3 regions of the Clostridium thermarum genome follow, and region 3 is predicted to be linked to each of the others. Evidence: riboswitches for the same ligand, from Rfam matches in the RefSeq annotation. Region 3 holds a riboswitch; each other region holds the start of a gene.
What was found. A riboswitch is a leader RNA that binds a small molecule or an ion and turns the genes downstream of it on or off. The one in region 3 is predicted to bind cyclic di-AMP.
Positions count from the first base shown of each region.

Region 1: linked by a shared signal. The riboswitch ahead of FHY60_RS18275 (hypothetical protein) and the one ahead of dapB (4-hydroxy-tetrahydrodipicolinate reductase) in region 3 are both predicted to bind cyclic di-AMP.
Region 2: linked by a shared signal. The riboswitch ahead of FHY60_RS11490 (C40 family peptidase) and the one ahead of dapB (4-hydroxy-tetrahydrodipicolinate reductase) in region 3 are both predicted to bind cyclic di-AMP.

Region 1 covers NZ_CP040924.1:1,563,508-1,570,532, forward strand. Annotated here, with positions in the region: gene FHY60_RS07020 (homocysteine synthase) at 1-1,132, shown strand, start outside; gene FHY60_RS07025 (chemotaxis protein CheX) at 1,364-1,825, shown strand; gene FHY60_RS18275 (hypothetical protein) at 1,893-2,783, opposite strand; cyclic di-AMP (ydaO/yuaA leader) riboswitch at 2,785-2,906, opposite strand; gene FHY60_RS07035 (cation diffusion facilitator family transporter) at 3,120-3,743, shown strand; gene FHY60_RS07040 (sensor histidine kinase) at 3,825-5,063, opposite strand; gene FHY60_RS07045 (response regulator transcription factor) at 5,099-5,782, opposite strand; gene FHY60_RS07050 (polyphosphate polymerase domain-containing protein) at 5,949-6,734, shown strand; gene FHY60_RS07055 (DUF4956 domain-containing protein) at 6,727-7,025, shown strand, end outside.
Region 2 covers NZ_CP040924.1:2,552,923-2,559,947, reverse strand. Annotated here, with positions in the region: gene polA (DNA polymerase I) at 1-1,073, shown strand, start outside; gene coaE (dephospho-CoA kinase) at 1,145-1,747, shown strand; gene FHY60_RS11510 (lytic transglycosylase domain-containing protein) at 1,766-2,353, shown strand; tRNA gene FHY60_RS11505 (tRNA-Leu) at 2,504-2,586, shown strand; RNA gene ssrS (6S RNA) at 2,593-2,784, shown strand; gene FHY60_RS11495 (GNAT family N-acetyltransferase) at 2,928-3,452, shown strand; cyclic di-AMP (ydaO/yuaA leader) riboswitch at 3,558-3,697, shown strand; gene FHY60_RS11490 (C40 family peptidase) at 3,701-4,309, shown strand; gene FHY60_RS11485 (SPOR domain-containing protein) at 4,402-5,124, shown strand; gene FHY60_RS11480 (DUF4321 domain-containing protein) at 5,273-5,530, shown strand; gene FHY60_RS11475 (Maf-like protein) at 5,544-6,119, shown strand; gene radC (RadC family protein) at 6,132-6,818, shown strand; gene FHY60_RS11465 (rod shape-determining protein) at 6,838-7,025, shown strand, end outside.
Region 3 covers NZ_CP040924.1:3,278,686-3,285,710, reverse strand. Annotated here, with positions in the region: gene FHY60_RS14980 (IS91 family transposase) at 1-979, shown strand, start outside; gene FHY60_RS14975 (MerR family transcriptional regulator) at 1,965-2,849, shown strand; gene FHY60_RS14970 (hypothetical protein) at 3,139-4,041, shown strand; gene FHY60_RS14965 (hypothetical protein) at 4,038-4,460, shown strand; cyclic di-AMP (ydaO/yuaA leader) riboswitch at 4,619-4,746, shown strand; gene dapB (4-hydroxy-tetrahydrodipicolinate reductase) at 4,752-5,570, shown strand; gene FHY60_RS14955 (ABC transporter permease) at 5,805-6,755, shown strand; gene FHY60_RS14950 (carbohydrate ABC transporter permease) at 6,769-7,025, shown strand, end outside.

The sequences.
Region 1 (7,025 bases), 1.7 Mb from region 3:
CAATATATATACCAGAATAATGAATCCAACCACAGATGTGTTCGAGCAGAGGATTGCAGCCTTAGAAGGTGGGGTAGGGGCTTTAGCGGTGAGTTCAGGTTCTGCTGCCATCACGTACTCTATACTAAATATAGCCGGTGCCGGGGATGAAATAGTAGCGGCAAGTACACTTTATGGCGGAACTTACAACTTATTTTCTACTACCCTTCCAAAGCTTGGAATCAAAACGGTATTTGTAGATCCTGATGACCCGGAGAACTTTAAAAAGGCAATTAATGAGAAAACTAAGGCACTTTACCTTGAAACCATAGGAAATCCGGGAATAAATCTTGTGGATATAGAAAAGGTTGCTGATATAGCCCATGAAAATGGTATCCCACTAATTGTGGACAATACCTTTGGTACCCCTTATCTTATTAGGCCAATTGAGTTTGGGGCAGATATAGTGGTACATTCCGCAACAAAGTTTATTGGCGGACATGGAACTTCCATTGGCGGAGTGATTGTTGACGGAGGTAAGTTTGATTGGGCTGCCAGCGGCAAGTTTCCAGGCTTTACAGAGCCTGACCCAAGTTATCATGGAATTAAGTACTATGAAGCGCTGGGACCCTTGGCTTTCATCATAAAGGCAAGAGTACAGTTGCTGAGAGATACCGGAGCAGCCTTAAGTCCCTTCAACAGTTTCCTATTCCTTCAGGGCTTAGAAACGCTGTCGCTGAGAATTGAAAAACATGTTTCCAATACCAGAAAAATTGTGGAATTTCTAGATAATCATCCACTGGTATCATGGGTAAACTACCCGGAACTTGAGGGCAATAAATATTATGACTTGGCAAAGAAATATCTGCCTAAGGGACCAGGTTCCATCTTCACTTTTGGCATAAAAGGGGGCTTAGAAGCCGGAAGAAAGTTTATAAACAGCCTTGAGCTTTTCTCACTGCTGGCCAATGTGGCAGACGCAAAATCCCTGGTAATACACCCTGCAAGTACAACCCATGCCCAGCTTTCAGAAGAGCAGCAATTAGCCGCTGGAGTCACTCCTGACATGATAAGACTTTCCATTGGTATTGAGGATGTAGAGGACCTTATTGCAGATTTAGATGAGGCATTAAGAAAGGCTGCAGACGTATAAAAAGTATAAGATATTATAAACCTATGGGAGAAATACCTCCCATAGGTTTGTTCTTTACTATATTATTAAATTTTCTACATAATATAACATGTCTTGACAAAGCCATTGAATGCAATTATAATTAAGCTTAATAAGTAAATGATTCTAATAATTATCATTTATGTGACACACGAATTTTATAGTTCTATATGGAGTTAATAATATAGAGAAATGGGGTTGACATCATTGAGGGTGGAATACATAAATCCCTTTATTGAAGCAAGCTTAGATGTAGTAAACCAGACAACTGGACTAAAGCCAACAATTGGCAGGGTATTCACAAGAAGTACTCCACACATCGGAAATCTTGTTATTATTATGATAGGTATAACTGGTGAAATAAGTGGTAGTGTTGTACTCTCTCTGTCCAAGCAATTAGCATGTAGGATTGCCTCAGCTATGATGTTTGGGATGCCTGTGCCGGAGCTGGATGAAATGGCCAAAAGTGCAATAGCTGAGTTGGCTAATATGGTTATGGGGCACACTGCCAATATATTTTATAAAGCAAATATGTCTATAGATATTACTCCCCCAACTGTGTTAACCTGTGAAAACATGGAGCTGACTCCTGCCAAAGCTGTAACAGTTTGTGTACCGTTAAACTTTGATGACGGAGAATCCTTACACATAGATATAAGTTACAAAGAGAATTAGATCTTTTTATTTATGAAGTAAAATTCCATTAGAATTCACCTGTGTTTAAAGCACAGGTGGATTCTGTTTATTTACCGGCAGCAACTTTTATTGCAGTTTGGTGCTGAGGATCCTTATCACCATCCATGTGCCTTGTGCTGTTTAAGAAGTGAATATCAAAGTGTCCGTCCATGTCATTGCCTTTTATCACATCTAAGTTTTCACCGCTGCCATAGCCATTTGAACGGTTATTTACATATTCGTAGGCAGGTTCTGAATCTACTCCTGCGTGGGGCATGGCGCTCATAGAGGCAGCAAGTTTTCTTCCATCAACTGTTACTATAACGGGACGTCTCTCCCAAGAAAACCCGCCCCAGATGCTTTTTATTATGGCGGTATCTTCCTTTGTTAAAGCTTCAGTGTCTGCATGGTTTGTCCCCATTGTCCTCTGAACCTTAAAGCTTTTACCGGTGTAAACGTCAGTAACTACTGCCGTAGTGCCTCTGGAAAAGACATATCTGGCAGAATCCCACCAATCCAGCAGCTCCACCTTACTTTCTTTTTCAGCTATTGCTTTTGCTTCAGTCTCTGCCTTTGCTTTAGCTTCAGCCTTTGCTTTAGTCTCTGCTTCAGCAGCTTGGGCCATTTTTTTTGCCTCCTCTAGTTTTTTTGGAGATGGTGTTCCTCCTCTAGATAATGGCACGTTGCTTGTAGTATCTGCAGTTGACTTTTGTGTGTCTGATACTGCAACACTTATTTCATCATTTGTATTACTTTCATTGGTCTGCTGTGTTTGCGCTGTTGTTTCGGCAGGCGGGGCTTGTACGGAATATGTAGAAATATTGTCTGAGATTACAGTATTTCCTGACTGGTCTTGGTAAACTCCAGCTTTTGCTGTATTCTCAAATTTAACAATTGAAAAAATAGACAAAGATACTCCTAGTATTATAGAAGCTAATATAATATTACGTTTGTTCATGTTTACTCCTCTCATAAGCCTACGAAGTTAGTTGACGGGTTCGGAAAGAGAGTTCCCTACCAAGATGGATTCACCCCAATTTTATTGATCCTCCGCTGCCTTAGCATTCGGCTTGAAACCATATATATTTTGCTTGCACTTATTTAGATAAAAAAGGGGGACAAACTCAAGCACAAGGGGATTCTAACAAACAAATATGAAGAAAATATGAAGATGCCTTTGGTAATTTTATGTGACAATGGAAGGTGATAGTTTAAAAAAAGTGCGAAATGTACTGCTGATAATTTTTTTGCCAATATTCTTGTAGCTGCACTAAAAATTATTCTGGGAGCTGTAATTGAGAGTACGAGTATGATGGCAGATGGATTTCATTCCTTATCAGACGGGTCCTCAAATATTGTTGGCCTTATCGGAATTTGGTTTGCATCAAAGCCGGTGGATAAAGACTATCCCTACGGCCACAGTAAATTTGAAACCTTGGCAGGACTTTTTATAGGGGTAATGTTGTCAGCAGTTGGAATAAATATTATCAATGGTGGGGTTCAGAGATTTATTAATCCTGTAGAGCTAAGTATTAATCTTGAGAGTATTATTACTTTAATTATAACCCTGGTTATCAATATTTTTGTCAGTAGCTATGAGTATAAGAAGGGAAGGGAGTATCATAGTCAGATACTTGTCTCAGATTCACTTCATACCCGAGCAGATATATTTGTATCTGTAGGGGTACTTGCTACTGTTATAGGTATAAGGCTTGGGGCCCCAGCTATTATTGATCCTATTGCCTCTCTTATAGTGGCAGGTTTTATTTTTTATGCTGCTGTTGAGATTTTTAGAGAAACCAGCGGAGTCATAGTTGATAAAGCTCCGGTGGATTCGGAGAGGGTAAAAGATGTGGTCACTGAGCTTCTGGAAGTGAAGGATGTCCATTATATTGGAGCCATATTATTACAGGGCTGAGCCTGAATAAATGTAAAGAGTCCGGGGCAGTATTAAAGCTGATCCAGACTCTTTATTTTTAAGTTATTCATTTAACACGAATTATAATTCTATTGTGAAGGTGGTAAGTTCATTTTCAATACTCTTCACTGAAATCTTCCCGCCGTGCTGCTGAACGATGGTCTTGGCAATGGCTAAGCCCAAGCCATAGCCTCCGCTGTTTCTGGCACGGGACTTATCTATGCGGTAAAAGCGATCAAAAATCTTGGGCAAATGTTCTTCCGGTATACCTTTACCGGTATTGGAAACTGTCAAGATAACGTTGTTATGATTTTTCTTTAATACCATAGTTACCTTTCCTTTAGGATTGGTGTATTTTAAGGCATTATCCAATAATATCATCACTACCTGTTTAAACTGTTCGCTGTTACCTTTAATAGTTATATTGGGCTCTATGTCATAATCTAAATATATATTATTTTCAAAAATCATTGCTTCCATGGTGAGCAGCACACTTTCCACAGCTTCACTCAAATTGAATTCTGAGAAAATCATTTTTGTTTCTGAATAATCCACCTGGGTTAAATATAGTAAGTCATTGGTTAACCGAGCCATCCTCTCCACTTCTGATTTAATGTAATAAAGCCATCTAGACTGATCGCTGATAGTATCGTCACTATTAGCCAACAGCACATCTACATTTGTATTTATTACAGATAAGGGAGTTTTAAGCTCATGAGAAGCATCACCAATAAACTGTTTCTGCTTGTCAAAAGCTTCCTTTATAGGCTCAATGGATCGGTTTGCAAAGAAGCGGCTGATAAAGTAAATGACTATGAGCATCACTGCTGCCACTGCTGCAAAGGTATATATCAGTCTGGTCAAAATTCCTTGACTATCCGAGATATCCAAAAAAGTTATTTTGTATCCGTCAAAGTAGGTAGTTTTCATATAGGCCCAATGGGTACCATCCAATTTTAAACGGCCTTTCTCAGTATTCTTTGACAAAGCTATATTTTTTGCGGTTTCATAGAAAATATCTTCTAATTCAAAAATAGAAGAGGTTGCAAGCTTATTACCTTTGCTATCGGTATAAACTACAAATGAAACGGAGCGTTTTGGGGGTGTCTGGTCAAAATCTGATAAATTCATACCAGGGCGATCCATAAAACCATCAGTGGGCTTACGATTGAATTCAGATAGCTTCCTTAGCTCCATGTCAATTTCTCTTCTGGTGTTATTATAGGTTATTAAATAGATGGTTAGAAAAGCTGCAAGCATAGTCACGGATATTATTACTAAATTAAGCATGAGAAATTTCTTTTTAAGCTCTTTAAACATAGGCATTCCCCCTTGTATTCCTCCTGACTAGAATATCATTTGTCCTTTTGCATTTCTAAAATATAGCCCACACCTCGGACAGTACTTATAATGACCTTTGAATTTAAGAAGGCCAGCTTTTTTCTCAAAAAAGAAATATAGACCTCTACGTGATTGTGCTCCACTTCAGAATCAAATCCCCAAAGCTTTTCTATAATTAATTCCTTTGAAGTAGCAGAGTTCTTTCGGTTAATAAGGAGTTCAAGCAGCTCACTTTCTTTCAATATGAGTTTTACCTCCTTAGTAGAGGTGGATAATTTAAGGGTTGAAGGATTTAATTCGATGTCTCCAAATTTTAATGTACTATTTTGAATTACCTCTCCTTTACGTCTGGCCACTGCACGTATCCTAGCCAGTAGTTCCTCAGTGGCAAAGGGTTTTGCCAGATAATCATCAGCACCGCTGTCAAGGCCGGCAACCTTATCGGTGATTTCCCCCTTTGCGGTGAGAAGTATTACCGGTACTCCCAGACCTTCCTTTCTTATATTTTTCAGAACAGTTAGGCCATCCATCTTAGGAAGCATAATGTCTAATATAATCAAATCGTAAATGTCACTAAATGCATTATCTAATCCTATTTCACCGTCGTGAACCATATCTACGGTATAATTGTTTTTTCTTAATATTTGTGCCAATGCCTCCGCTAAAGGGATTTCATCTTCTACTAATAGTATTCTCATTGTTTTACCTCCGTAGTTTTGAAAAAATTAAGTTTTTTATGGAACAGTTACATTATATCACAGCCTACCTTTAATAAACCTTAAATAAAATCAAAACTTATGGCTGAAAATAATTAAATTTATTTAAGGTTTATTTAAGGTTAACTTTGTAAGATAGAATCATCAGATGGAGACAAACATAAATACACCGGCAGAGAGGAGAGTTAGAGTGGCAATAGAGGTCTTTAACAGAAAAGAAAATAAATACATTTTATCTCAGGATCAGTATGATAGAATCCAAGAAGTTCTTATTCAATATATGGAACTGGATGAATATAACAGAAACCATGAGTTTTATACCATAAGCAATATTTATTATGATACAATTGATGATCAATTAATCAGAAACTCCTTATCAAAACCCGCTTATAAAGAAAAGCTGAGGCTTAGGGCTTATGGGGTACCAAAAGAAGATGAAAAGGTGTTTCTTGAGATAAAGAAAAAAGTTTGCGGCCTTGTCAACAAAAGAAGAATCAGACTAAAGCTAAATGAGGCTTATGAATTTGTAGCTACAGGAAAACTGCCGGAGTTTAAGAATTATATGAACAAGCAGGTACTTAAGGAAATTGAGTATATGTTAAGGATCTATAAGGTTGAACCCAAGCTCTACTTAGCCTATGACAGAAAGGCTTTATTCAGCAAGGAGAGCAGAGATCTGAGAATAACCTTTGATACAAATATTAGAAGCAGAAGGTATGATCTCAAATTGGAAAGTGGAGATTATGGTGAAGGACTTTTGGAGAAGGGGCAATGGCTCATGGAGATAAAGGCGGAGAAAACCTTTCCCCTATGGCTTGCACAGCTATTATCAGAGGAAAAGATATATAAGCAAAGTTTTTCTAAGTATGGAACAGAATATAAAAGAATGATAGCTAGAGAAAAAACAAAGAAGGAGAGAAAGCAATATGTTTGAATCATTATACAACAGCTTATCCAACACAACAGCAACTGGCACAGCAATTTCTTTAAAAGATGCCATTTTAACTATATTAATATCCTTTATTTTAGGAGCAATAATCAGTATTACCTATATGAAAACTTCAAACAAAGGTGGTTATTCTCAAAACTTTTCATTGACCTTGATAATTGTACCTACTGTTATAGCAATAATCGTTCTGTTGATAGGAAGTAATGTGGCAAGGGCCTTCAGTTTAGCAGGAGCCTTTTCAATCATAAGATTTAGAAGCGCACCTGGTGATTCAAA
Region 2 (7,025 bases), 730 kb from region 3:
ATGAACTGGCAGACGAAGAATTTAATATAAATTCACCAAAGCAGCTGGGTAAAATTCTCTTTGAAAAGTTAGATTTACCAGCAGTGAAAAAAACTAAAACCGGTTACTCTACTAATGCAGAAGTGCTGGAACAGCTATCAGATAAACATCCTTTAATCGAAAAGATCTTATACTATAGACAGATTACAAAGTTATATTCAACATATATTGAAGGACTAAAGAATGTGTTAGATGAAGACGGCAAGATACACTCAAACTTCAATCAGACAGTAACAACCACAGGAAGACTTTCCAGTACAGAGCCTAATCTGCAAAATATACCAATAAAATATGAAATGGGGAAGGAAATACGAAAGGTCTTCCATGCAAACGATGAGGATTCCGTCATACTGTCTGCAGATTATTCTCAAATTGAATTGAGAGTGCTGGCCCATATTGCTGGGGATGAAAATCTTATAAATGCCTTTTTGGGACATAGTGATATTCATACTAAAACCGCTTCTGAGGTCTTTAAGGTGCCATTGGAAGAAGTTACTCCACTCATGAGAAGCAGAGCAAAAGCCGTAAATTTTGGTATAGTATATGGAATAAGCGATTTTAGTTTGGCTAAGGATTTAAAGATTACCAAAGCTGAGGCAAAAAGCTATATGGACACCTATTTTGAAAGATATCCAGGGGTAAGACGGTACATGGATACCATAATTGAAGAAGCACAGAAAAAGGGATATGTTACTACAGTACTAAATAGGAGAAGATATATTCCCGAAGTCAATGCATCAAACAAGATAATGAAAGCACTTGGGGAAAGATTAGCTATGAATGCTCCTATACAGGGAAGTGCTGCAGATATCATAAAGCTTGCTATGGTAAATGTATATAACAAGCTTAAGGAGGGAAACTACAAGTCTACTCTTATACTGCAGGTTCACGATGAACTCATACTTAATGTCTATAAGGATGAAGAAGAAGAAATCAGAGAGCTTGTAAAGAGAGAGATGGAAGAGGTTATGGATTTATCAGTACCAATGGAAGTGGATATAAGCGTAGGCAAGACATGGTATGATGCCAAATAAGTGGCATAATATTGTGTATTGAGTTATAAATTTATTTTGGAAAGCGTAAATTTAAAGAGAGGGTGACTAGGTTGTTTAAAGTTGGCCTAACTGGAGGAATTGCTTCAGGTAAAAGTACTGTTTCTGCCATTTTTACCGAAAAGGGCATAGAAGTGATCGACGCAGACATTATAGCCCGTGAAGTATTAGTGCTTTATCCTGAAATATCTAAAGCTATTAAGAATACCTTTGGTGAGCACTTTTTTACAGCTGAAGGAAGTCTTAACAGAAAAGCCTTGGGAGAATATATTTTCAAATATCCAGGTGAAAGAAAAAAACTAGATGATATCATGATACCTCCAATTAAGGAAGAGATATTTAAAAGGCTTAAAGCCAAGGAAACAGAAGGCGTTAAAGTATGTGTTCTGGATGCTCCCACCCTTATAGAGCATGGAATTCATGAAAATATGGATTTGAACATATTGGTTTGGGTAGATAAAGATTTACAAGTGGAGAGGCTAAAAATTCGGGATAATTTAACTACTCAACAAGCACTAAATAGAATCAATGCCCAAATGAGCCTTGATGAAAAGAAAAAATATGTGAATTTTATCATTGATAACAGCAAAGACCTTGACTATCTCAAGGAACAGGTGAAAGAGGTTATTGAAGTGTTAAGTATATACTTGAATTAAACTTAGCTGAGGTATGGAATGAAAAAGAAAAAGAAAAGAAATGGTGTAGCTATATTTGTTATATTGACAATTGCCCTATTTGCAGTTTTATTTTATTGGTTGGCTGAAAAAATCTATCCACTTAATTTCACAAACTATATAAATAAATATTCCAAAGAATATAATATAGATCCGTTTTTTGTAGCAGCACTTATTAAAGCGGAAAGCAACTTTAAAGTGGAAGCTAAATCCCATAAGAATGCAAATGGTCTGATGCAGATAACCGGCAGTACCGGAGAATGGATAGCTTCAATGATGAAGATAGACAACTATACCGAGGCGATGTTGTATGATCCTGAAACAAATATTAGGATGGGGTGTTGGTATATCAACGATCTTCGTAAGGAGTTTGGAAATAGAACGGAGCTGATTTTAGCAGCCTATAACGCCGGACGAGGAAATGTTAACAGTTGGCTCCAAAATGAGAAGTATTCCAAGGATGGTAAAAAACTTGATTACATACCCTTCAAGGAAACGGATCAGTATATTAAAAGGATTAAAACAAACTATAATATTTATAAACTCTTATACAAAAAAGAACTTTGTATAACTGAAAACTCAAAGTGAGAGATTTTAGCAATAAAAGATTTTTCGGATTTAGCTTCCGAAAAATCTTTTATTATTTTCCTATTGACGATTTAAAAAATCCGTAGTAGAATGTTATTTGTCGGAAGCGCCTATGGATTACTATAAGTCTGAAGGAAGCTGGATGAGTATGCGAGAGTGGCGGAATTGGCAGACGCGCACGTTTGAGGGGCGTGTGGGAGACCGTACGGGTTCAAGTCCCGTCTTTCGCACCAATTTAATAATTTCTGAAATATGCGTTAAGCTCTTATTTTGAACCTACATTACAACTATGGGAGTTCAACATTCTGATGAGGATATGTACCATCTTGTGAGTCCTTTTACGGCATTGAAGGCGATAGAGACATCTATGAGGACACCCACCTATCGAGAGATAGGTGTCAAAATTGGAGCACCGGTATTTTGGATATTACAGAGAAGATTAGAGAGGTTTTATGCCTCTCTTTTTATTCTGTCCCTTTATATTTCCACTGACAAAGTAAAATTAAAATCCTCCGACAAGAGAGGATTTTTAACTCTAATGTAGAATTATTATTATATAGAGTGAGGTGGAAATATGTTTGATGTAGAATTAGCGTTTGAGGACGTAGAGATTTCCAGCATCTTAAAGGAAGATCTTGCTATGGTTCAAAACTGGATGGGAGAACAGATTAGAAAAACCACGGAAGCTGTATGGACAAACATAGAGGAACTAGGGGATAGATTTTTAGAATATTATATGAGCGAAAATGAAATATTCTTAAAAATAAAAAAAGAGGATAAGCTTATTGGGGTGTTTAAGGGACGGGTAGAATTTAAAGACCCCAATGAAGTGATCATATGGTGTTTTGTTATAGACTGCAACCTAAGGGGACAGGGACTTGGCAGTAAGATACTAAGAGAATTGATAAAACATTTTGAGATTAATTATGATATACACAGTTTTTCTACAGGTATTGTTGCAGGCAGTAACAGTGCGGTAAAGTTTTGGAAGAAGAATAACTTCTTATTGCATCGGGTATCAAAGAATTTCTTTAATGTTGAAGGAGAAGAAAAAGATATGCTGCTATATAAATTCAACGAAAATATTAGAGTAGTATAGGTATAAAAATAAAAACTATTATTATACGTAACAAATAGAAAAAAGTTCTGATAAGTTGATAAATTTGGCTAGAATTTATTGACTTTTTTCTTTGTACAAACTATAATTTATTATGTGCTGAGTCCCAAATGGGTACGGAGGAACCATTCTTTGGGGTTAATCTGGTTATGACCGTGCTCATAATCGGTAGGGAAACCTTCACCCGAACCCGTCAGCTAACTCCGGAAGCAATAAGGAGGTCATTGATAATGAAAAGTTTAAAAACAAAGGTACTGTCAGCAGGTTTTTTCGTTTTTACGCTATGTATAGGTTTACATTTTCAAGGTTTGGAAGCAAAAGCGGACACTGCGGCAGGTGAAGAAACTACTGTGTTAACCGCAACGACTATATCCACAAACAAGACGATTAAAATTCCTAAAAAGCAAGTAACAACATCTTCACAGAAAACCTACTCAAGAGGTTTTAGCGGAGGCTCTACAATTGCAAGTGGCAGCACCGGTAAGTTAGTTCAGTATGCATTCAATTTCCTTGGAAGACCTTATGTGTATGGTGCAAATGGTCCAAGGGCCTTTGATTGCTCAGGTTTTTCCTCATATGTGTATAGGCAATTTGGGGTAAGCCTACCTCGTACTGCAGCGGATCAATCCGGTGTTGGTGCAGCAGTTTCTAAGAGTAACCTGAGAGCTGGGGACTTAGTGTTTTTTAACACTGCGGGATATGTATCACATGTAGGTATATATATTGGTGATGGCCAATTTATTCATGCATCCTCAGGAAGTAAATGCGTAACAGTAAGCGAACTCAGCAGTAGTTACTATACACGCACTTACGTTGGCGGCAGAAGAATATTAAATTAATTAGATAATAAAGAAGATCTGGCAAAGTTTGTCGGGTCTTTTTTAGTATAGTCTATCATTATGCAAAATATAATTGTATCGGGGGTGGTAAAATGAAATACACAAGATACGATTATAAGCGAAAAAAGGAAGATAAGACAGTGGTAATAGTAATGTTAGTCAGCATAGTGCTGGCTGCTGTGCTCTTAGGTACAGCTCTATCTAGTATTTTTATAAAAGATAGAGGTACAAAGGCACCAATAGAAAATAAGAGTGAAGAAGCTGTGACGGATACTGTTCAACAACATAGTGAAAAGGAAAGTAATAATCTGCCGGCCAGATTTATCATTATACAAAGTGGTTATTATGGAGTTAAAGAGAATGCTCAAAACCAGAAGGATAAAGTAAAAACTGTACTGAATCCATTTACCATTGAAGAAGAGGGTAAATTTAGAGTTTTAGCAGGCATATTTAATGAGAATGATTACGATAAGATTTTAAAGAAAATGAATGATAATGGGTTAGACAATACAAAGATTACATATGAGATAAATACTGACGAAGAATCTTCTTATCTGATAGCAGAGATTATGAAGGGACATTTAAAGATCTTGACTACTCTTACAGAAAGTTATGTTACAGCAGTGAAAACCGAGGAATTTAAGACATGGCTTGCACCGCTTTCTTCTGCAAATGAAAAGGATGAGAATTACACTATTCTGCAGGAATATAAGAAATATCTGAGCTCTCTTCCTGATGAAATAGTAAAAGAAAAGGCTGAAGAAAATTATACGTATATATATGAAGTTATAAAAAAAGTAGGAATAAAGAAATAAAAAAAGGCACATATTGAACTGTGCGCTTTTTTGTATTATTTGATAAACAATTTTTTTTAATGCATTATAAACATACTTGTTTATAGCAATATTAAATGATAAACTATAAAAGATGTAATAATGAGGCTGGAAAAAGTGGGGGATGAATTTGAAAGGTTCTGGGAAATCATCGATATTCTTTGTGTTCCTAGTTTTATTAGGGGCCTTGACAGGAAGCCTTTTAGGTGAGATGCTCGGAAATCTGACCGTACTAAAATTCCTGAAACACGTATATACTGTTGGAACCAGTTCACCAGTAACCCTAAATCTTAAAGTGATAACTTTTACTTTTGGGATAAATTTAAATATGAATATAATGTCTATAATTGGTGTAATTGTGGCAATACTACTTTATAGAAAATATTAGGAAGTGATATGTAGTGAAGATAATATTAGCCTCTGCTTCCGAAAGGAGAACGGAACTTCTAAAGAGAATAGTTGATGAGTTTTCAGTAATAGTGAGTAATTTTGATGAGGATAGTGTTCCTTTCAAAGGGAATTTCGGCGACTATGTTATTGAGCTGTCAAAGGGAAAAGCTCTTTCAGTGGCTCAGAGGGTCAAGGAAGAAGCCTTGATTATAGCTTGTGATACAATAGTAGCTGTAGAAAGTGCTGTTTTAGGCAAGCCCTCCAGTAAGGAAGAGGCTATTTTGATGCTTGAAAGACTCAGTGGCCGAACACATCAAGTCTATTCAGGGTTAACGGTCATGAATACTAAGACTCTGGAGATTAAATGTGACTATGTTAAGACAGACGTTAAGTTTTCAATGTTAACAAAGGGTGAAATTAGAAAATATGTAGAAAGCGGGGAACCAATGGACAAAGCCGGAGCCTATGGTATACAAGGCGGCGGTGGTGTATTCGTTGAAGAGATCAATGGATGCTACTATAATGTGGTAGGGCTTCCGCTAAATAGACTTAATCATATATTGAGGGGTATGGGGGTAAATCTATAAAGGAGAAATTTTATGGCAAATACCCTTAAAATTATGGATTTACCTAAAAATGAGAGACCAAGAGAGAGATTATTCAAGTATGGACCAGAAAGTTTATCCAACAGTGAGTTGCTGGCCTTGATTCTGCGCAGCGGTAACAGTGGTGAAAATATTATAAACCTATGTAACCGCATACTTACCGAAGCAGGAGGCTTGAATGGGCTTTTAAATTCAAATGCTGAGGAGTTTATGAAGTTAAAGGGAATCAAGGAAGCAAAAGCAGCCCAACTTTTAGCCTTAGCTGAGATTGCAAAGCGATTTAGAACCTATAAATCCGGCGAGGAGTACATAATAAAATCTCCTGCAGATGCCGCAAATCTTCTTATGGAGACCATGCGGAGTCTAAAACAGGAAGTTCTAAAGATAATACTTGTAAATACAAAAAACAAGGTAATATTGATAAAGGATGTTTCAATGGGAAGCATCAATTCTTCAATAGTGCATCCAAGAGAAGTGTTTATGGAGGCAGTAAGAAGAAGTGCTGCATCCATCATTGTGTGTCACAACCACCCCTCCGGTGACCCTACACCCAGCAGTGAAGATATCAATATCACTCACCGGCTGAAAGAATGTGGGAAATTATTGGGGATTGAGCTATTGGACCACTTAATAATAGGGAATGGAACGTATATAAGTTTGAAAGAAAAAGGAATACTGTAACTGAGAGGAGAAAGAACGAATGGGAATATTTTCAATATCAAAAGATATGGGTATAGATTTAGGTACAGCTAATACTTTGGTTTACGTTAAGGGAAAGGGAATTGTTCTCAGAGAGCCTTCTGTAGTAGCTATCAACAGTGCAAACAAGAAGGTTTTAGCCGTAGGTGAAGAAGCTAAAAAGATGATTGGTAGAACTCCTGGAAACAT
Region 3 (7,025 bases):
TAAAGATATGCGAGAGCATATCTTTAATGTCGTTGAAAAATCTCTTCATTGTGGAGAAATTAATAAAGGTTACGCTGAGTACATGTGTTTCAATTGTGGAGAGAGTATTAAAGTAGGGTTCACTTGTAAAAGTAAGTTCTGTGTGAAATGTGGAAGGCTATACACGCTGAAATGGGTAGAAAAGCAGCAAGAGAATATGCTAAATGTAGTACATAGACATAGCGTATTTACTATACCTGAGGAACTTAGAAATTATTTTTATAAAAGAAGAGAGATGCTTAAAGACCTGATGGACGGAGTCTATCAAGTAATTGACTATTGGTACAAAAAACATAAGGGCAAGAGTTATGAGGTGGGTGTAATAGCGGTAATTCATACTTTTGGACGAGACTTAAAATGGAATCCTCATGTGCATGCACTTGTTACGGAAGGGGCTATTAACAATAAATATAGCTGGTGGAAGCCGGTAGAATATATACCATATGAATACCTAAGGAAGTCTTGGCAAAAAATTGTTTTAGATATCATAAAGAAATATTTTAAGGATTATAAAACTAGAAAATTAATTAGTACCTTGTACAGGGTATATAAAGATGGTTTTTATGTTAATGCAGACAGAGCCCTTACAGATATGAAAAAAGCCACTAAATACATAGGGAGATATCTTGCAAGAGCTGCGATAGCAGAGTATAGAATTGAAAGCTATGATGGTGAGAATGTAACCTTTTGGTGCGAAGACCATGATACCGGTGAACATATAAAAGTTACATTGGATGTATTAACGTTCATTGGAAAGCTGGTACAACAAATTCATAAAAAAGGCTTTAAGTGCGTTAGAAGGTATGGTCTATATTCAAGGAAGAAAAATGCTTTGGCTAAAGAAATAATACACTTGTATAAGTTTGTTAAACAGTTAAAGATTTCAGATATTCTAAATAGAAAAAGAAACAAGAAAAAAAGAGGTGGAAGCAGAGAATAATAGAGACTTTTGATAGAAATCCATTAGAATGCAGAAAGTGTAAAAAAGAAATGGAATTATGGAAAATCTGGCATGATGACTATGGTTTGATATATGATATAAGGGAATCAACCTATAAGGAGGATAAACCAGATGGATCCAATAGACGAATATTATTACGAACTCAATCCAATAGAGAAAGAAATTGTGTACAAATATCAATGCCGCAAGTGCGGTTTCGAAGAGTGGGCCCCAGCCTTTGTGGTAGATTAGATTGCATACATGGATGAGATTCTTGAGGAAGACTCTAAATGTGAAGATTTGGGAATGCCTATTTTGGTATGCCCTCGTTGTAATGCAGACTTTTATTTTACCGGTGACATTGAAAAGCAATAGAGTGGCGTTAGCCACTCTATTGAGAGTCCCCGTTAGGGGATTTTTTTAGCCATAGGATAAATCCAACTACTTAATGGTAAATTTTTCTTTTTGAGTCCAAGCTAACCAAAAATCAGAGAGTTATTGGAATATATAAAAATCTAATAGCTCCCTTTAAAATTGTCAACAGTATTTAATTGTATTAATGCAACACTAGAAACCTTTCGGTACTTTATCATTGCTAAAAACACAAAAGGAAAGTAAGCAGCATTTGTTTTAAGGTATAGTAAAGAAAAAGCAGGTAACTATTATATTAAGAAACGGAAGAACACATACTATTGGTGTTTATAAATCATTATTTTACTTAAATAGAAAATACTATCTTACAAAGTACGAGTCTTGCCAGAAACTTAATGCCTTAGGGAAACGAGTTTTAAATGAGCAGTGATTTCATTAAGTAAACAAAATAAGCAGTATTTGCTGAGAAAATATTGAAAATTAATAAAGCAAATGTGAGGATTTATCGGATAAAAAAGTACTCTGTACATTGCGTATATTTTTAAACTTTATACAAAATAGGTATTGACTATCACCTTAGGTATTAGCCTATGATAATTACGAGGTGATAATAATGTTAATTAAAGATGTATGTAGAGAATGTAAATTGACAAAGAAAGCAGTTGAATATTATGAACGGGAGGGACTTATATCTCCAAGGATAGAGGATAACGGTTATCGGAATTACAGTGATGAAGATATTTCAGTATTAAAAGAAATTGGAGTTTTAAGGAAATTAGGCATCAGTATTTCTGAAATCAAAGATATTCTTGCAAGTACAAATAAAGCCGCTGCTCTGGCGAAGTGTAAATACAAGATGGATTTAGAAGTTGAAAAATCAATGGCTAAGAAAAAATGTCTGGAACAGTTAATAAAAGACTATGATATTAAGCAGGCAATTACCTATATTGAAAAAGACATTGAGAAGCAATTTACAATCAAAGAGAAACTGCTGCAAGCATTTCCAGGAGGTTATGGAATGTATCTATGCGTACATTTTGGACAGTTTCTTAATGGGAGAATTGATAATGAGGAAAAAGAAAGGGCATATAATAAAATCGTTGATTATTTGGATAAAATTCAAGAAATAGAATTCCCTAAAGAACTGGAAGAATTTTTGCAGCAGGGTCTTGGACAGATGGAAGAAGCAGATATGCAGAGAATTAATTCATCCATAATAGATTCAGTAAACAATATAGATATGTATTTAGAAGAAAATAAAGAAGACATTGAAAAATATTTGGAATACAGAAACTCAGATGAATATAAAAAATCACCAGTCTCTAAAATACAGCAATTATTACTGAAATTTCAGCAAGAGAGCGGATATTACGATATATTTATTGAAAATTTAAAAATATTGAGCGACTCATATAGGGAGTATTTTGAAAAACTCCAGGCTGCAAATAAAGCATTTATAGATAAATATCCACAATTTGATAATATTTATAAGGTGTAGTTCTATAATAATAATCTAATGACACACAAACTTATAAAAAATTAAAGAATTAGTAAAAGTCACGGAAAAATAAGAGTAAAAACCTTATTAAAACCGTGACTTGTTTTTATCTGGAAAGAGTTGGGCAAATAGAATTAAGGCGAGAAGGGATAAGGGTTTGAGGGTGTGGGGGATGGAGCGGAGTTTACTTTAAATATACATATTTTTTGTCACTAAAAAAGCAGTATGCTAAATACTTTGCATATATGGTAAAATATATAAGTAATGACAATTTTAAAAAGGGTAAATTATGCGTAAAAATCTTAAAGTGTTATTATGGGGATCAGGAATTATAGCAGTACTGTTGGGATGCAACAAACAAAGTGACGGTACTTCTATACAAATTGAAAGGATGGATTTAAAAATGAAGGGGTCATATTCAACGATTATTGAAGGCTTTGATTGGGGGCCGGCAATTACTAAAGTGGTAATAAAGCTGAATGAGGAGGTTAACCACGCTGATAGTAGCGATTACACAGTAAAGGTAGAGCGGAAGGCAGAAGATTCTTCAACAGGGCTTGGGGGAGAGAGAGAGATAATTAATGCATATGTTTCTGATGAAAATAGTAATCCATTGGACACAGGAAACTATATAACACTTGAAATGAAGGTTGGACCGGAAGAGGTGTTGGGCTCACCCTTTAACTACAATATAAAACGGAATTTGAATCAGTGGGTGCAGTGGGATTATGTTATCAGCAAAAACTCAACCGGTGAACTTTGGAATAAGAAAGATGGCGAAAAAATACTGATTGCCGATGAGTTTAGAAAGGACAGTATAACCTACAAGAATATTACCTTGACTTATGCCGCATATGAGCCAAAGTCGGATAATAAAAAGAATCCACTGCTTATCTGGCTTCACGGTGCAGGAGAGGGCGGTACAGATCCAAACATAGTACTGATAGGAAACAAGGTTGTTAACTTAGCCTCAAAGGAAATACAAGACATCTTTCATGGCGCATATGTACTGGCCCCGCAGTCACCTACAATGTGGATGGATGGAGGAAACGGCCAGTATGCCTTTGACGGAACTTCAAAGTATACTGAAGCTTTGATGAATTTGATCAAAAATTATGTGAATAAAACTCCCCATATTGATAGGAACAGAATATATATTGGAGGCTGTTCAAATGGGGGCTTCAGACAATGAAGATGCTTCTGACCTATCCTCAGTATTTTGCCGCAGCCTATCCCATCTGTGAAGCCTACTATGATGTAAATATTTCCGATGAGCAGATTAATACTATAAAGAATATACCAATCTGGTTTACCCATTCTAAAAATGACCCGGTAGTGGATCCAAATCAGACTGCAGTTAAGACATATAAGAGATTGCTGGAGGCAGGAGCTAAGGATGTCCACTTTACTTATTGGGATGAGGTTGTAGATACTACAGGTTTATATAAAGACAAAAATGGAGCACCCTACAAATATCATGGACATTTCTCTTGGATATATACCTTGAATAACCAGTGCAGGCTTGATTACGATGGAAGTCCGGTAACTGTAAAAGGTGAAAATGTAAGCATAATGGAGTGGCTTGCAGTTCAAAGTCTTACAAATAGGTGAAGTAAATAGCATGGATAAAGATACATATATAAAATTGAAAAAACTAGTTATTTAATTATTGTATCAAAATTCCATAAATAAGAAACAAGTGCAAATAATACATTGACTAGGTGCAACCCTAATGATAAAATAAAGTTGTTGGTTGTAACTATATGGTTGCAACCCATATGCTGAATCAAAAAGAGCGGGGGAACCAATTTAAGGGGTGAATCCTAATACATATTAGGTAGGGTTATCTTTCAACCCGAATCCGTCAGCTAACCTCGTAAGCATAGAAAGAGGAGGGATTAGATGATTAAAGTCTGTGTCATTGGATTGGGCAGGACCGGTCAGTATGTAGCTAAAGGAATATTAGAACAAAAAAATATGGAGTTAGTTGCTGCTATTTGCAGTCCAGGCAGTGAAAAACTGGGCAAAGAGCTTGGAACTATAATCGGTGATGAAAAGGCAAAAATAAAAATAAGATCTTCTAATGACTTGGAAGAGATTATACTCAAGACTAGGCCTGATGCAGTAGTAGACTTTTCCAATTCAAAGGCTACCATGAAGAACGCAAAGACCTTATCAATGGCAAAGGTGAACATGGTAATAGGGACTACAGGTTTCAGCGATAATGAGCTTAAGGAATTATCAAGTCTACCCTATAAGTTCCATAATGGAATTGTTTATGCACCCAATATTACCTTAGGAATAAATACAGTAATGCTCTTAAGTAATATTGCTGCAAATATATTGAACAATTATGATTTTCAAATAACAGAAATACACCATAAACATAAGAAAGATGCGCCATCCGGAACAGCTGTAAAATTGGCAAGGGAGATGGAAAGAGGTTTAAAATCATCCGGTGTATACAATAAGAGGATACCTATTAATGCAATCCGAGCCGGTGGTGTTGTGGGTAGACATGAAGTTCAGATTTTCGGTGAGGATGACAAGATAGAGATAAGTCATGAATCCTTTTCAAGAAAGATCTTTGCACAGGGAGCTGTGCAGGCAATAAATTATATACACAAAAAGACCGGGTATTTTGAAATGAAGGAAGTATTAGATTTAAAGAGGGTTTTATATGACTGCATTAATTCCGGCACAGAGGAGCTGTGCCTATAGTAGGGGGCTATAAACCCTTTCTTCTTTAAATCAATCAAGACCACTAATTAACAGTTAATCATGGTTAATTAGTGGTCTTTTACTATACCTATAATTTTTACATGAAAACATATACATTTTTGTGGGTATAAAAAAATCCCCATAGATAGTAGTATTTAAGCATAGGAATCAATACGTTAGAATTTCAAAAACTTAAATGGAGGTATAACAATGCAGGGGACCACAGAGGTTTCTATGAAAACGCTGTCTAGAAAAGACAGAAAGTTTACATGGAAGAATATAAAGGAACAGAAGTATTTAATAGCTATGTCCATCCCATTTGTAATATGGGTAATTATATTTAGATATGTACCACTTACAGGATGGTTGATGGCCTTCCAGGACTTCAAGTTTAAGACTGGAAAGGGGTGGTTTGCCACACTGCTTGATCAGCAGTGGGTAGGACTAAAGCACTTTATAACATTGTTCAAAGAACCGCAGTTTTATCAAGCTATGGAAAATACTTTAGGAATGAGTATTCTGGGAATAATTTTCGGCTTTATATTTTCTATCAGCTTTGCACTTCTTATAAATGAACTGAAGACTTTAAAGTTTAAAAGGTTGGTACAAACTATATCATATTTGCCTCACTTTGTATCCTGGGTGGTTGTAGCCGGTTTGGTAAATAGCATGCTGGCACCGGCAGGAGCTGTAAATGAACTGCTAATGGCATTAAACATAATAAAGGAGCCAATACATTTTATGACGAAACCAAATATGTTCTGGGGAGTTGTAATTGGTTCCGATCTCTGGAAGGAGACAGGCTGGAATGCTATTATCTATCTTGCAGCTATAACAGGAATTGATCCGGAGATGTACGAAGCAGCCAAGGTAGATGGTGCTAACAGATTTAAACAGATGATTCACATAACTCTACCGGGAATAAGATCAACTGTAATCGTGCTTTTAATTATGAGCATAGGTAATCTTATAAATATCGGTTTTGAAAAGCAGATGCTGCTTGGTAACAACGTAGTACAGCAGAAGGCTTTAGTATTAGACAAATATGCCTTGGATTACGGTATAGGGATGTTCAGATATTCTTACGGTACTGCAATAGGTATCTTTAAATCCGTAGTTGGAATAATCCTTGTCTTTGGTGCTAATTTCATAGCAAAGAAAACCGGTGAAGGCGGAATCGTATGATGGGAGGTGCAATATGAGTTCAAGACGTAAAAAAATTGGTATATTCGATATGGTTTTATATATAATAATGATTCTTGTGGTAATTGTTACGCTTTATCCCTTTCTGAATGTGTTGGCTGTATCCCTTAATGATGCCTTGGATACTGTAAAGGGTGGAATCCATATTATACCTAGAAAATTTACACTAGCAAACTATAAGGAGATATTTCAGTCAAACAACAACTTAGTGAATGCTTTCATTATGTCCGTCCTGAGGACAGTAGCAGGTAC